Regions from separate parts of the Arthrobacter sp. B3I9 genome, predicted to be linked through region 1. Evidence: riboswitches for the same ligand, from Rfam matches in the RefSeq annotation. Region 1 holds a riboswitch; each other region holds the start of a gene.
What was found. A riboswitch is a leader RNA that binds a small molecule or an ion and turns the genes downstream of it on or off. The one in region 1 is predicted to bind S-adenosylmethionine.
Positions count from the first base shown of each region.

Region 2: it holds a riboswitch for S-adenosylmethionine, as region 1 does, so the genes downstream of both, QFZ65_RS02750 (DUF1737 domain-containing protein) here and QFZ65_RS14905 (bifunctional o-acetylhomoserine/o-acetylserine sulfhydrylase) in region 1, are expected to answer to the same signal.
Region 3: it holds a riboswitch for S-adenosylmethionine, as region 1 does, so the genes downstream of both, QFZ65_RS19110 (AmiS/UreI transporter) here and QFZ65_RS14905 (bifunctional o-acetylhomoserine/o-acetylserine sulfhydrylase) in region 1, are expected to answer to the same signal.
Region 4: it holds a riboswitch for S-adenosylmethionine, as region 1 does, so the genes downstream of both, QFZ65_RS07585 (aminotransferase class V-fold PLP-dependent enzyme) here and QFZ65_RS14905 (bifunctional o-acetylhomoserine/o-acetylserine sulfhydrylase) in region 1, are expected to answer to the same signal.

Region 1 covers NZ_JAUSYO010000001.1:3,198,990-3,202,338, forward strand. Annotated here, with positions in the region: gene QFZ65_RS14900 (homoserine O-acetyltransferase) at 1-506, opposite strand, end outside; SAM riboswitch class IV at 517-632, opposite strand; gene QFZ65_RS14905 (bifunctional o-acetylhomoserine/o-acetylserine sulfhydrylase) at 758-2,074, opposite strand; SAM riboswitch class IV at 2,140-2,255, opposite strand; gene QFZ65_RS14910 (VOC family protein) at 2,458-3,096, shown strand; gene QFZ65_RS14915 (CPBP family intramembrane glutamic endopeptidase) at 3,196-3,349, opposite strand, start outside.
Region 2 covers NZ_JAUSYO010000001.1:567,340-570,688, reverse strand. Annotated here, with positions in the region: gene QFZ65_RS02755 (ATP-grasp domain-containing protein) at 1-268, opposite strand, end outside; SAM riboswitch class IV at 1,079-1,195, shown strand; gene QFZ65_RS02750 (DUF1737 domain-containing protein) at 1,294-1,542, shown strand; gene QFZ65_RS02745 (rhodanese-like domain-containing protein) at 1,539-1,958, shown strand; gene QFZ65_RS02740 (O-succinylhomoserine sulfhydrylase) at 1,959-3,167, shown strand; gene QFZ65_RS02735 (glutamate--cysteine ligase) at 3,246-3,349, opposite strand, start outside.
Region 3 covers NZ_JAUSYO010000001.1:2,608,667-2,612,015, reverse strand. Annotated here, with positions in the region: gene QFZ65_RS12300 (hypothetical protein) at 1-205, opposite strand, end outside; gene QFZ65_RS12295 (acyl-CoA dehydrogenase family protein) at 240-743, opposite strand; gene QFZ65_RS12290 (hypothetical protein) at 802-1,005, opposite strand; partial or broken gene QFZ65_RS19115 (AmiS/UreI family transporter) at 1,101-1,235, opposite strand; partial or broken gene QFZ65_RS19110 (AmiS/UreI transporter) at 1,343-1,438, opposite strand; SAM riboswitch class IV at 1,478-1,591, opposite strand; gene QFZ65_RS12280 (hypothetical protein) at 1,697-2,083, opposite strand; gene QFZ65_RS12275 (Bcr/CflA family efflux MFS transporter) at 2,083-2,970, opposite strand; gene QFZ65_RS12270 (amidase family protein) at 3,075-3,349, opposite strand, start outside.
Region 4 covers NZ_JAUSYO010000001.1:1,608,058-1,611,406, forward strand. Annotated here, with positions in the region: gene QFZ65_RS07580 (class I SAM-dependent methyltransferase) at 1-110, opposite strand, end outside; gene QFZ65_RS07585 (aminotransferase class V-fold PLP-dependent enzyme) at 182-1,630, opposite strand; SAM riboswitch class IV at 1,665-1,778, opposite strand; gene hisN (histidinol-phosphatase) at 1,865-2,677, opposite strand; gene QFZ65_RS07595 (ribosome small subunit-dependent GTPase A) at 2,735-3,349, opposite strand, start outside.

The sequences.
Region 1 (3,349 bases):
GCCCACTCCAGCGCGCGCGCCCCGCCCAGGGATCCGCCCACGACGGCGTACCAGCTGCTGATGCCGAGGGCGTCCGCCAGCCGGGCCTCGGCCGCCGTCGTGTCCCGCAGGGTCACGAGCGGGAAGCGGGAGCCCCAGGGCTTTCCGTCCGGAGCGGGCGTGGAGGGTCCGGTGGAACCGTAGCAGCCGCCGAGGATATTGATGGAGACCACAAAGTACCGCTCGGTGTCCACGGGCGCGCCGGGGCCCGCAAGCTGTTCCCACCAGCCCGGCTCCCCGCTGGCGCCGCGGGTGACGTGCGTGTCGCCGGTCAGCGCATGCTCGATCAGGACCGCGTTGGAGCGGTCCGCGTTGAGGGTTCCCCACGTCTCGTAGGCGAGGGTGACGTCGGGCAGCCGGGAGCCGGATTCAAGCTCCAGGTCACTGATGCGGATGTACTGGACCGTCCCGTCGGGAACGGTGGTGGTGCTAACGGGTGCACCCGTACGGGCGGCGGCAATTGTCATTGGGGACCTCACTTCGCGCTTGCCCGCCGTCGGCAGACCGGCAGGCCAGGTCTTCACCCGGGGCACCCCGCCGCAAAAGGAGGGTTGCCGGCCAGCAAGCCGGGGCTGGCGCTGGCACTCATGACCTGTGTCGAGTTTACGAAAGGTGGCGCGCCTGTGGCCAAGAATGTGACGGTTATGTGACTACCCGCCGTTCCGGTGCCCGGTATTGGACCCGGGCACCGGAACGGCCCCGGGCACCGGAATACGGGTCAGTCGGCCTTGGCCGCGCGGAAGCCGGCATCAAGGTCCGCGAGGATGTCGTCGATGTGCTCCAGTCCGACCGAAAGCCGCACAAGGCCCGGATGGACGCCGGCGACCGTCTGCTGTTCCGGCGACAGCTGGCTGTGCGTGGTCGACGCCGGGTGGATGACCAGCGAGCGCACGTCCCCGATGTTCGCCACGTGGGAGTGCAGCTCCAGGGCATCGACGAAGCGCTTGCCGGCCTCCGCTCCCCCGGCGACCACGAACGACACCACGGCGCCGGTGCCCTTGGGTCCGTACTGGCGGCCGCGCTCATACCAGGGGCTGGACGGCAGCCCCGCGTAGGCGACCGATTCGACGTCGGCCCGGGCCTCAAGCCATTCGGCGACCTTGGTGGCATTGGCGACGTGGCGCTCCATCCGCAGGCTCAAGGTCTCGATGCCCTGGGCGATCAGGAAGGCGTTGAACGGGGAGACGGCCGAGCCCAGGTCGCGCAGCAGCTGGACGCGCGCCTTGAGGATGTAGGACAGGTTCGCGCCGAGGGCACCGTCCTTGCCGAGGTCCCGCGCGTAGACGATGCCGTTGTAGGTGGGGTCCGGGATGTTGAAGCCGGGAAAGCGCTCAGGCTCTGCTCCGAAGTCGAAGTTGCCGGAGTCGACGATCACGCCCGCGATGGCGGCGCCGTGGCCGCCAAGGTACTTGGTGGCCGAGTGCACCACGATGTCCGCCCCCCACTCGATCGGCCGGATCAGGTAGGGGGTGGCAAGGGTGTTGTCCACGATCAGCGGGACGCCGGCCGCGTGCGCCACCGCGGATATGCCCCCGATGTCCAGGACGTCCTGGCGCGGGTTGGACACCACCTCGCCGAAGAAGAGCTTGGTGTTGGGCCGGACGGCGCCGCGCCACTGCTCCAGATCGTCGGGGTCCTGCACGAACGTCACCGAGATCCCGAACTTCTTCAGGGTATGGGCCAGCAGGTTGTAGGTGCCGCCGTACAGGCTGGGGCTGGCGACGATATGGTCGCCGGCCTCCGCGATGTTGAGGATGGCGAACGTCTCCGCGGCCTGGCCGGAGCTGAGCAACAGCGCCGCGAGTCCGCCTTCCAGGCTCGCCACGCGCTGCTCCACCGCGTCCTGCGTGGGATTGCCGATCCGGGTGTAGATCGGCGCTATCTCCGCCAGCGCGAAGCGGTTGGCTGCGCTTTCGGCGCTGGGGAACACGAAGGACGTCGTCTGGTAGATAGGGAGGGAACGGGCGCCGGTGGCGCCGTCCGGCTGCTGGCCGGCGTGGATCTGGCGGGTTTCAAAGGACCAGGCGTTGGACATCGGGATGCTCCTAGGGGACCGGGGCACGCACCGCCCCTGCAGCCGTCGGCCCGGGGTCGGCGCAGGCGCCGCGCTTGCCGGCCGGCGGACGCCGGACGGCCAGGTCTTCACCCGGGGCACCCCACCGCGAAACGAGGGTTGCCGGCCAGCAAGCCGGGGCTGTGCGCTGGCACTCATGACCTGGCTTCAGTGTAGGAACGGTTAGCGGGCCCTGGATAGGTTTATGACGAAGATGAAGTCCGCACTCCGGCCCTGGCCCGGGGGGTACCGCAACGCGCCCCGCCGGGGCTCCGCGGAGCTTCCCGTCGCCCGTAAAACGGCGCCCCGCGGCGGTAAGGGTTACCTAAGCTGAGAGCACCATCACAAAGTGCCAAGATGAGGGCATGCGCATGGATCACGTCTCTTACGCCTGTGAACAGGATGGCCTCGCTGCCACCACCGAACGTATCGCGTCCGCCCTCGGCGTTGAAGCCGTGAAGGGCGGAGTACACCCCCGTTTCGGAACCCGGAACATGATTATCCCGCTCGCTGGACACAAGTACCTGGAGGTCGTGGAGGTCCTGGACCACCCCGCCTCGGACAAGGCGCCCTTCGGCCAAGCCGTCCGGGCCCGGTCCGCGGCCGGCGGCGGCTGGATGGGCTGGTGCGTCGAGGTTGACGACCTGGCACCCTTCGAGGAACGCCTGGGCCGCTCTGCCGTCAACGGGAACCGGAAGTTCCCGGACGGCCGCGAGCTTGTCTGGAAGCAGATCGGCATCCTGGGCCTCATCGCCGATCCGCAGGTGCCGTACATGCTCAAGTGGGAGGGCGATCCGGAACTTCACCCCTCCAACGCCTACCCCAGCGAGGTCAAGATGACGGCACTGACCATTGCCGGTTCCGCAGACCGCGTGACCGAGTGGCTGGGTGAACCGGTGGAGGAACCGCTGGAGGATGTCGCCGTCAATTGGATGGCTCCGCACGGCACGCCGGGCATCCTTTCCGTTACGTTCGAGACTGCCTCCGGGGCCGTCACCATCTAGGCCTCGCCGCCCACCGCACTTCGGCCGCCAGCAAGGGGCGCCAACGATGTCGCCCCTTGCTGGCGGCCGAGATCCTTTAACCCGCCGGAGTCTGACGGCTCAGCCCAGGCCGATGGACTTGCCGAACAGGCTGAAGCCGACGAACGCCACCGTGTCCAGCAGGGCGTGGGCTATGACGAGCGGCATCACGCGGCGGGTGCGGGTATAGACGAGGGCGAACACCACGCCCATCAGCGCATTGCCGATGAACGGG
Region 2 (3,349 bases), 2.6 Mb from region 1:
ATCCGGCCCGGGCTGCCGAGAGGTGAATCAGTTCCTCGCTGGAGGTCGGAATGAGGAGATTGATGCCCTCGCGGACCACGAGGCGCCGCAGCACTGGAACCATTTCGGGGTCGGTCGCGGAGGGCACCCGCACCGCGTCGAAGCAGGCGCCAGCTGGCAGTTCACGGCTATCGGCTCCCAGGAAAGGTATGTCTCGGGACCTCAACTGCGCTGCGAGTGCACGGCCGGCAGGGCTGCCGGCGCCGGTGATCAGGACGCGGGGTTTCACGGTTTCTCCATTCAGTGCCGAGGCGATATGCAAAGCCCGGCACGCCCGAGTGACACTTCCTCAACCAGCTGCGGCCTTGCACCTTGAGGCCGCCATGCGCCGCGGCCTCTATTCACCAGTAAAAGCGAGCGGCCTATCACAACGCCCGAGTAGCGGATACTCGAAACTGTCCCCCGCGCGCATACTGTGGCGGCGCACGGTACGTGGATTCGGCCTGCGGCTACCCAGAGGAGGCTCACCGGCCCGGCCTGCAGGGGCGTCCCGCGTTGGTCTCACCGGAGGGGGGAGCATGTCCAACGGCTCCTGCGCAGGAATGAGCATGTCCGGCGTTGGCCTTGCTCGACGGAGAGCATGCCCACCGGCCCAGTGCAGCACTGGACATATCCCGCGGTGGCCTTGCTCGCGGGAGAGCATGTCCACCGGGCCCGCGAACGGACGGACATAATGCCCCTATGTCCACTGCTGCGGCCGGGAAGAGGGCATGTCCACCGGCCGAGTGCGGGAATGAGCATGTCCGGCGTTGGCCTTGCTCGCGGGAGAGCATGTCCACCGGGCCCGTGAACGGACGGACATGATGCCCCTATGTCCACTGCTGCAGCCGAGGAGAGGGCATGTCCACCGGCGAGGGGCGGCTGCCCCGCACCGGACAGCGGGCCGGGGCCGCGGGGCACCGGACAGCGGGCCGGGGCGTCGGGGGCCGGGGCGTCCGCGTCCGCGTTCGTTCCGGCACGCGGGTGGTGGTCGCACCGGTTACGGAACATGACGGCGACGGCGGTGCTCGCCCCTGGCGCAGGTGTTACGTTTTTGGGGAGTAATGAGAACCGGTGCCAAGCCCTGACTGGCCGGTCGGCAACCCTCCCTTTTTCGCGGCGGGGTGCCTCAGGTGACTACTCGGCATATCGACCATTCGAGCTGCAAGCGTGAGAAGAAGGAGTATCGTCGTGCCCGAGGCTTCTGCCCCAACTGTTCCAAACACAGCAACCGCGCCGTCCCCTGCCGTCCCCGGTGTTGCCCCGGACGAAAGGCTGGCCTACCGCCTCTTCACCGGTCCCGACGACCGCTCCTTCTGCGAGCGCGTTTCCGCGGCGCTGGCAGAGGGTTACGTTTTGCACGGCAGCCCGTCGGCGACGTTCAACGGCAGCACAGTGATCGTGGCACAGGCCGTTGTGTTGCCCGCCGCCATTGCGAGGGCCGGCGCCGCCGTCGCGGACGCTGTGGAAGGCCTGGAAATAGACGGTTTCGGCTACGAAGAGACAACCGAGGGACTCTCATGAGCTACGCCGGAGACCTCAGCCCACAGGAGGCCTGGGCAAAGCTCGAGGCCGGGGCCGTCCTCGTCGATGTCCGCACGCAGTCCGAGTGGACCTATGTCGGCGTCCCTGACACCGCGTCCGCAAACGACCGGCACAACGATCCGCTGTTCATACAGTGGAACCTGGCGGGGGGCATCCCCAACTCGAAGTTCGTGGAGCAGCTGAAAGAACAGGCCCCCAATGCTGCCGGGACGGAATACCTGTTCCTGTGCCGTTCCGGCGTCCGCTCCGTCGCCGCCGCCCGCGCCGCGTCGGAGGCCGGCTTCGTCGCCTACAACGTCCTGGAGGGCTTCGAGGGCGTACCGGACCAATATGGTGAACGGAGCGTCAACGGCTGGAAGAACCGCGGCCTTCCCACCAGGCTTGGAAAGATCTAAGTGGGCTTCAATCCTGACGCCGCAGACTGGAGTGCCGAAACCCAGGCGGTCCGAGGGGGTCTCGACCGCACCGGCTTCCAGGAAACCACCGAGCCGGTTTTCCTCAGCTCCGGCTTCGTCTACGAATCCGCCGCCGCCGCGGAACGCGCCTTCACGGGTGAGGACGACAGGTTCGTTTACTCCCGGTACGGCAACCCGTCGGTGGCCACTTTCCAGGAACGGCTCCGGCTGCTGGAGGGCACCGAGGCATGCTTTGCGACGGCGTCCGGCATGTCCGCGGTCTTCACCGCACTCGGCGCCCTGCTTGGCGCCGGCGACCGCGTGGTTGCAGCCCGCTCGCTGTTCGGCTCCTGCTTCGTGATCCTCAACGACGTCCTGCCCCGCTGGGGCGTGGAGACGGTCTTCGTGGACGGGCCGGATCTGGAGCAATGGCGCCTGGCGTTGGCCGAGCCGACGACGGCGGTCTTCTTCGAGTCGCCGTCGAACCCGATGCAGGAAATCGTGGACATCGCCGCCGTGAGCGCATTGGCACACGCCGCCGGCGCTACGGTCGTCGTCGACAACGTCTTCGCCACCCCGCTGTTGCAGCGCTGCGGAGACCTGGGGGCCGACGTCGTGGTCTACTCCGGCACGAAGCACATCGACGGCCAGGGCAGAGTGCTCGGCGGGGCAATCCTGGGCACCAGGGAATTCATCGAGGGCCCGGTCAAGCAGCTGATGCGCCACACCGGTCCGGCGCTTTCGGCGTTCAACGCCTGGGTGCTCACGAAGGGCCTGGAGACAATGGCCCTGAGGGTGAACCATTCCTCCGCATCGGCCCTGCGGCTGGCCGAGTGGCTCGAGGAGCAGGCGGCGGTCAACTGGGTGAAGTATCCGCTGCTGCCATCGCACCCGCAGTACGAGCTGGCGGCGAAGCAAATGAAGTCGGGCGGCACCGTACTGACGCTGGAGCTGTCACCTTCCCCCGGACGCTCCGCGAAAGAGGCAGCCTTCGCGCTTTTGGATGCGCTGCGGATCATCGACATCTCCAATAACCTGGGGGATGCCAAATCACTGATTACCCATCCCGCGACGACGACGCACCGCGCCATGGGGCCGGAGGGCCGCGCGGCGATCGGCCTCAGCGACGGGGTGGTGCGGCTTTCCGTGGGCCTGGAAGACGTTGACGATCTGATCCGCGACCTCGGCCAGGCGCTCAAGCAGGTCTAAGGCGGCGTCCTGCCGCGAGGCACACTTCGCGGCAGGATGTCCGTGAGGCACTGACGCGAACTGTCATCTCGGCAGCGGCTACCGGCTCAGGCCCGGTGGACCCGCCGCAGCGGCCTGGTCCGCGCGTCGCGAGGGGTCCGCGCCCTGGGTGGTCACCTCGACCCCGCGGGCGACGACGGCCA
Region 3 (3,349 bases), 590 kb from region 1:
TGCTTCCGGCCAGCACGGCCAGGAGTACGGCTTGGTAGAACGCTGTCTGGTACTTGAATCGGGTGTCGAAGTCGATGACGTTTTCGGCCTCGACCGCTGCGTCCGTGAACGTGCTGGTGCCGGAGCCTGTGGTGCGCTGGCCGAAGCCGTCCCAGTCGTCGGAGTGTGTGACCCCGGGCTGGTGGGCGTTGACGACGGCGATCACCTTGACGTCGTTATCGGTGCGCTGCGCGAAGGTGTCAATCCAGTCTGCGAAGATGCTGCCGGTAGTACTTGGTGCCGTTGATCCGGAAACCGCCGGTGGTGCTTTCCGGGTCCGGGCTGACCTTGGTGATGACGTCGCCGATTTTGACGGTGCCCACCTTGGTCCAGGAGTTGCCGGCGATCTCGCCCTTTACGAATCGTTCCAGCCACACGGCGCGCTGAGCGCCGGTGGAGACCAGGCGGTCCTCGACGAACGCGAAGTGGCCGCGCAGGGCCTGCGGAATGTTGGAATCGGCTGCGGCGAGTTCGGTGAGCAGGCGGAAGAGCTGGGGCAGGGAGGCGCCGGACCCGCCGTCGGACACGGGAACACGGAGGGCACCGAAGCCTGCCTGCGTGAGTTCCTTGATTTCGGCAAAGGGCAGCCGGTGGTCCTGTTCGCGCGCGCTGGCGCCTTCGGCAATCCTTGCGAAGATGGGACGGAACCGGTTGGCGAGGGTCTCGTAGTCGACCTGGTCGGTGGCGGCGGCTAGTGATGTCATGGGATTGCCTTTCGTGAACGCTGGGTGGGAATCAAATGCGCTGATCGTTGGAGAGCGTTTAAGCGGAGATGGGTTGGGCCGCTGCGGCTGGTACGGGGCTGGCAGGATTCCGTGGACCTCCGGACTTGCTGATGGCCAGGGCCGCAGTGAACAGGCCGGCGATGACGACGGCGGTGATGCCCGCCAGGAACCATCCCGCCGGCCACGCGCCGCTGAGCCCCAGCAGCGCCGGCGCCGTCGTCGTGATTTGTCCTGTGAGCACGGCCGCCCGGCCGGTGAATGCCGAGAGGGAGGACTTTCCCCGGCTAGAACAAAGAAGAACAGGGACAACAGGACCGCCCAGCTCAGCCACAGCACCGACAAGAAGGGGTCTTTTGCAATGTTGGCGGCAGAGTAGAAGACGGCGAGGAGAGCTACCAGGGCGCAGAACCAGCCGACCCCGGCCGACTCGAGGTTAAGCACGGCGTTGAGCCCGACGTAGAGGTACGTGATGCCGAAAAGGACGACGCCGGCAGCTCCCAGCAGCAGTTCACGGTCACCCCGGCGGCAGCAGCCAGGAGCACGGCCAGCACCAGCTGAAGGGTGCCGATGACGATGTTGAAAACGCCGCTGTCACGGGCCGGAATGCGGCCCAGAAGGCCGAGGGCGTTGATCAGGAGGGCAGCGCCGGAGAGGATCAGGCAGATATAAGACATGGGATTTTTCCGTCCACGAGGACGTCACGCTGAAGCGGGGCTCGATGCTTGCCGCAACGCTCTTGCGAAGCGGCCGGATCTTCACCTGGGGCACCCCACCACGAAGAGGGTTGCCGTCCAACAAGCCAGGGCTCAGTGCTGGAACTCATGATCTGTAACTAGGACACTATGGGCGCGGGTCGGGCGCCACAAGAAAGTTGACTCCGTATGAAGGGAGGCAGCGAAGGCGCTCAGCGTTTGCCGCGGGGGAAGAGTCCCCTAATCGTCGGCATTGACCCGCTGGTCATCATCGCGTTCCGCGTGTTCCGGCCAGCCACCCTTCCGGTACGCGGCAGTTCCCGCCGCAAGCACAGTCACCGCTAGGGCGCAGTTGCCGATCATAACGGCAACCATCGACAGTGCATTTCCGCCCAGAACCCCCACCAGGGGGCTGATGAGTCCGGCGACGCCGGACTGGAGGGCGCCAATAACTGCGGCCGCCGTACCCGCCATGTGGCCGTACTTCTGCAGGGCCAATATGGAGGCGTTGGCCGGAATCATGCCTTGGGCTGCAAGGACCAGCCACAGTCCGGCCAGCAGGCCGAACGGGCCGCCGGCACCCGTAACTACCACGACGAGCAGTACCAGGGCGAGGCCCAGCTGCACTAAGAGGGCTGTGCGCAGGAGGCGGGCCGGCGGGGATTTTCGAACCAGGGCGGCACTGAGCTGCGCCGACAGGACAAGCGCGGCGCCGCTGAGGGCGAAAACGAGGGCGAATTGCCGGGCGGTAAGGCCGTATTCGTTCTGGAAGACGAAGGGGGAACCACGACGTAACTCATGATCAGGGCCAGCCCAAGCCCGGGGATGACGGCCAGCGCCATAAAGTGCTTGTCCCGCAGCAGGGACCAGTAGGCTCCGGCAACATGCCTGGGGTGGCCCGGACGGCGCCGATCCTCCGGCAGCGTCTCCGGCATGAATTTCCAGACGATTGCCACCAGGACCATCCCGATAAGCGCCAGCGCATAGAAGACGGCGCGCCAGTTCCAGAGGCCAGAGATGGCCTGGCCTACGGTGGGGGCCAGGAGCGGTGCAACGCCGATGACCAGCATCAGCCGGGATAGCAACTGGGCGGCAGCGGAACCGACGAAGCGATCACGGATGACGGCGAGGGCCACCACGGCGGCCGCTGCGTTAAAGAAACCCTGCAGCACACGCAGCCCCGTCAGCGTTGCGATGTCCGGCGTAATGGAGCACAGCAATGAAATGACCACGTGCAGCGAAATGCCAACGACCAGCGGCAGCCGTCGTCCGAACCGATCAGAAAAGGGTCCGATGACAAGCTGACCGATGCCAGCACCGACGAGGGTTCCGGACAACGTCAACTGGACGGCGGTCTGGGTGGTTTGGAAAACGGCCTCCACGGCGGGCAAGGAGGGCAGGTACATGTCCGTGGTCAGGGCTGGAAGCGCGGCCAAGGCGCCAAGCATGAGGACGTACTTGAAGCTGCGGGGTGCCTGCCTGCTGGTGCCGTGGGAGTGGGACGGATCCGTCATGACGAAAGCTTAACTTCCGAGTGAAGGAGCGCAGGAGGTAGGTCCGAAATGTGGCTTACGCCATTCACCGGGTCCGACCTGAACACTCTGGATGGGTCCAGGGGCTAACAGGGTTCCTCGGTGCCGTGACGTCCGACGAGCTGTACTCCCACGGGCATCCCGTGCTCGTTTACTCCCGCCGGTTTGGACAGTGCCGGGCAGCCGAGCACGCTGAAGGGCCCAGTTAAGGCCAGCGCGATTTCCCATACGGTTTTCCGTCCCGCGGCGAAGCCTTCTCGCTGGCCGATGCGCGGGGCGGTGACGGGTGAGGTGGGGCAGAGCAGGATGTCGGCAGCACCGAAGGATCGGTCGAGGTCAGCCCACAAGCCGGCCATCGTCC
Region 4 (3,349 bases), 1.6 Mb from region 1:
CGGACGCGGTCGTAATGGTCTCCGCCGTCCTGGAAACTCTGCCCGAGCTCCCGCCGGCGCCCACTGTGCAGCTTGGGGCCACTGTGCAGTTTGGGGCCGCCGCGTGCCACGTGCGATCTCCTTCGGCAGGTCGGCTGGTACCTTTCGAATTTACCGCATGCGGACCAGCCCGGAGTCCCGCCTACTCCACAACCGCACAGGGAGCGGCACCCGCGGTCCCCGGGGTGTTCGGTGCCCAGTGCGGATAAATGCGGTGGTCATTGGACGGGACCCAGCGGCCCGCATCCACCACGTAGTCCCAGCCGAGGCCGGTCTGCCGCAGCTCCTGGATTCCGGCGAGGAGCCGCTGCGCATCCTCGAGCCGGGAGCCAAGGCCGAAGCTGGCCCGCAGGGAACCGGAGGGCAGCCCCAGCCGCTTGAGCAACGGGTGCGCGCAGAACCGGCCGTCGCGCAGGCCGATCCCGTGCTCGGCGGAAAGGTACGCCGCCACCAAACCGGCGTCGTAGCCTTCCACCGAGAAGTTGACGACGCCGATTGTGCCCGGGCCGGTGTCTTCACGACCGGCTACGGCGCCGCTGTCCGCGAAAATCTGGTGCACGCTCACGCCGTCGATCCGGCGAAGCCCCTCGACGAGGAAGGCGCGGATGGCGTTCTCGTGGGCGTGCCACTGTGTCTGGTCCAGGGCCGTGATCACCTGGGTGGCCCGCGCCAGGGTGGCAGCGCCAAGCACGTTCGGCGAGCCGCCCTCGTGCCGTGCCGGGCCGGTGGTCCAGCTGACGGTGTCGAGCCGCGCGTCGCTGACCGCGCCGCCGCCGGCCAGGTGCGGGGTGCCGGCGTCGAGCCAGTCAGGCCGGCCAACCAACACGCCCGCGCCGAACGGCGCGTAGAGTTTGTGGCCGGAAAAGGCGAGGTAGTCGACGTCGTCCGCGGCGATGTCGATCCGGCGGTGCGGGGCAAGCTGGGCGGCGTCGACGACGATCCGCGCGCCGTACTCATGGGCCAGGGCGGCCAGCGCGCGGACCGGCAGGATCTCGCCGGTGACGTTCGAGGCGCCGGTGACCGCCAGCAAGCTGATGCCCCCGCCCGCGAGTTGCCCGCGCAGCGCGTCGAGGGTCTCCGCGATGGTGGGCGCGGCCACGACGCTGTGGTGCGGCACGGTCTGCCACGGCAGCAGGTTGGCGTGGTGTTCGATGTCGAGGTAGAGCACCTCGCCGGTGTGCCGGCCGTTCTCGACCGGCAGGCAGCCGGCCAGCAAGTTCAGTGAATCGGTGGTGTTGCGGGTGAAAATGACCGAGTCATCGGCCCGTCCGCGAACGAAGTTCCGGACGATGTTGCGGGCGTTCTCGTAGACCGAGGTGCTGATCTGTGAGGCATATCCTGCGCCGCGGTGGACGCTGGCGTAGAACGGCAGGATTTCGTTCAGGTAGGCCGACACCACGGACAGCGCCGGGGCGGACGCGCCGTAGTCGAGGTTGGCGTAGCGGACGTGGCCGCCCTGGATCAGGGGCGCCTGGATTTCGGCTCCGGTCACCGCTGCGAGCGGCCGGACGGCGACGGCGAATCGGTCATCGCGCGGCGTCTCTGAAGCGGAGCCGAAACCGGGGGTGGCGGGAAAGGTTGCAGTCGTCATGGGACCTCGCTTGAAAAGGACCCCCTGCCTCGGGGATCCGCGCTTGCCGGGTCCGTTCCGGACCGGCCAGGTCGTCACCCGGGGCACCCCGCCGCGAATGGAGGGTTGCCGGCCAGCAAACCGGGGTTTAGCGCTGGCACTCGTGACCTGCTTCGAGCGTAGGACATGCCTGCTGCCGCCGAAAAGGCGTGCCGGAATATGAAGCGTTTTGTTACGGGCGGCTCCGGCTTGCCTCTAGAGGAGGTCGTCGAGGCCGGGGTTCAGGCGCTTGAGGACCTCGGAGTGGAGGATGGAGTTGGTGGCGAGGGCGTTGCCGCCGAACGGCCCGTCCTCTCCCTCGAGGGAGGTGAAGCGGCCGCCGGCTTCCGTGACGATCGGGACGAGGGCGGCCATGTCGTACAGGTTCAGTTCGGGCTCGCAGGCGATGTCGACGGCGCCCTCCGCCACCAGGCAGTAGGACCAGAAGTCGCCGTAGGCGCGGGTCCGCCAGACTTCCTCGGTCAGTCCGATGAACTCGTCAAGGTTTCCGCGTTGCTTCCAGCCGCCCAGGCTCGAGTAGGACAGGGAGGCGTCCGAAAGTTCCGAAACGTTGGAGACTTTCAGCCGCGTCGCGGACGCGAGGGAGCGGCCGGTGTAGGCGCCGGCACCCTTCGCCGCCCACCAGCGCTTGCCCAGTGCCGGGGCACTGACGACGCCGACCACGGGCTCGCCCTCGTCCACGAGGGCGATCAGGGTGGCCCAGACGGGGACGCCACGGACAAAGTTTTTGGTCCCGTCGATGGGATCGATGATCCAGCGCCGGGAGCCGTGCCCGGAGCTGCCGAACTCTTCGCCGAGGACGGCGTCCCGCGGGCGGGAGCGCGACAGCTGGCCCCGGATGGCTTCCTCGGCGGACTTGTCAGCGTCGGTGACCGGGGTCAGGTCGGGCTTCGTCTCGATCCGAAGGTCGAGCGCCTTGAAGCGGCTCATGGTCTGGGAATCCACGGAATCTGCCAGTACATGGGCGAGGCGCAGGTCATCGTTGTAGCTTGAAGCGGGTTGACTCATGGTTCCAAACTACCGCCAAAGCAGGCTCCAACGCCGGAAGGCCACGTTCCCGGCCAGCTACGAAACGGTACCGAGTTCCTTGACGTCCTGCGCTTCCATCCGCGGATCCGTGCCGAGCAGGCGGCGAAGGGAGGCGAGCCGGGCCGGTCCGGAAGGTCCCGCGTGCCCTGCCGCCACCCAGGCGTCGACGCCGCAGTTGACGGCGCTGGAGTCGTGCTTGCATCCACGCTCGCAGGCGTCCGTACCGGGCTCGAGATCCGGAAAGGACCGGAGAATCCGGTCCGGATCCACGTGTGCCAGGCCGAAGGAGCGAATGCCGGGGGTGTCGATAATCCAGCTGCCGGCCGGCGCGTCGTTGACCTTGAGGGCAAGGGCTGAGGATGAGGTGTGGCGTCCGCGTCCGGTCACGGCGTTGACGCCGCCGGTGGCGCGCTCGGCGCCGGTGAGGGCATTGACCATGGTGGACTTTCCGACGCCGGAGTGGCCGAGCATGACGGTGACCTTGCCGTCGAGGTAGCCGCGCAGCTGAGACACCGCGTCCTTGTCCAGCCTGGCCGACAACCCGTCGTCGGAGCGCGCGTCGATGCCCGAGGCGGCAGAATCCGCCGTCTTGCTGATGATGACCGGGAACTCCAGGTGCCGGTAGTTGGAGAGCAGCTCGGCCGGGTCCTT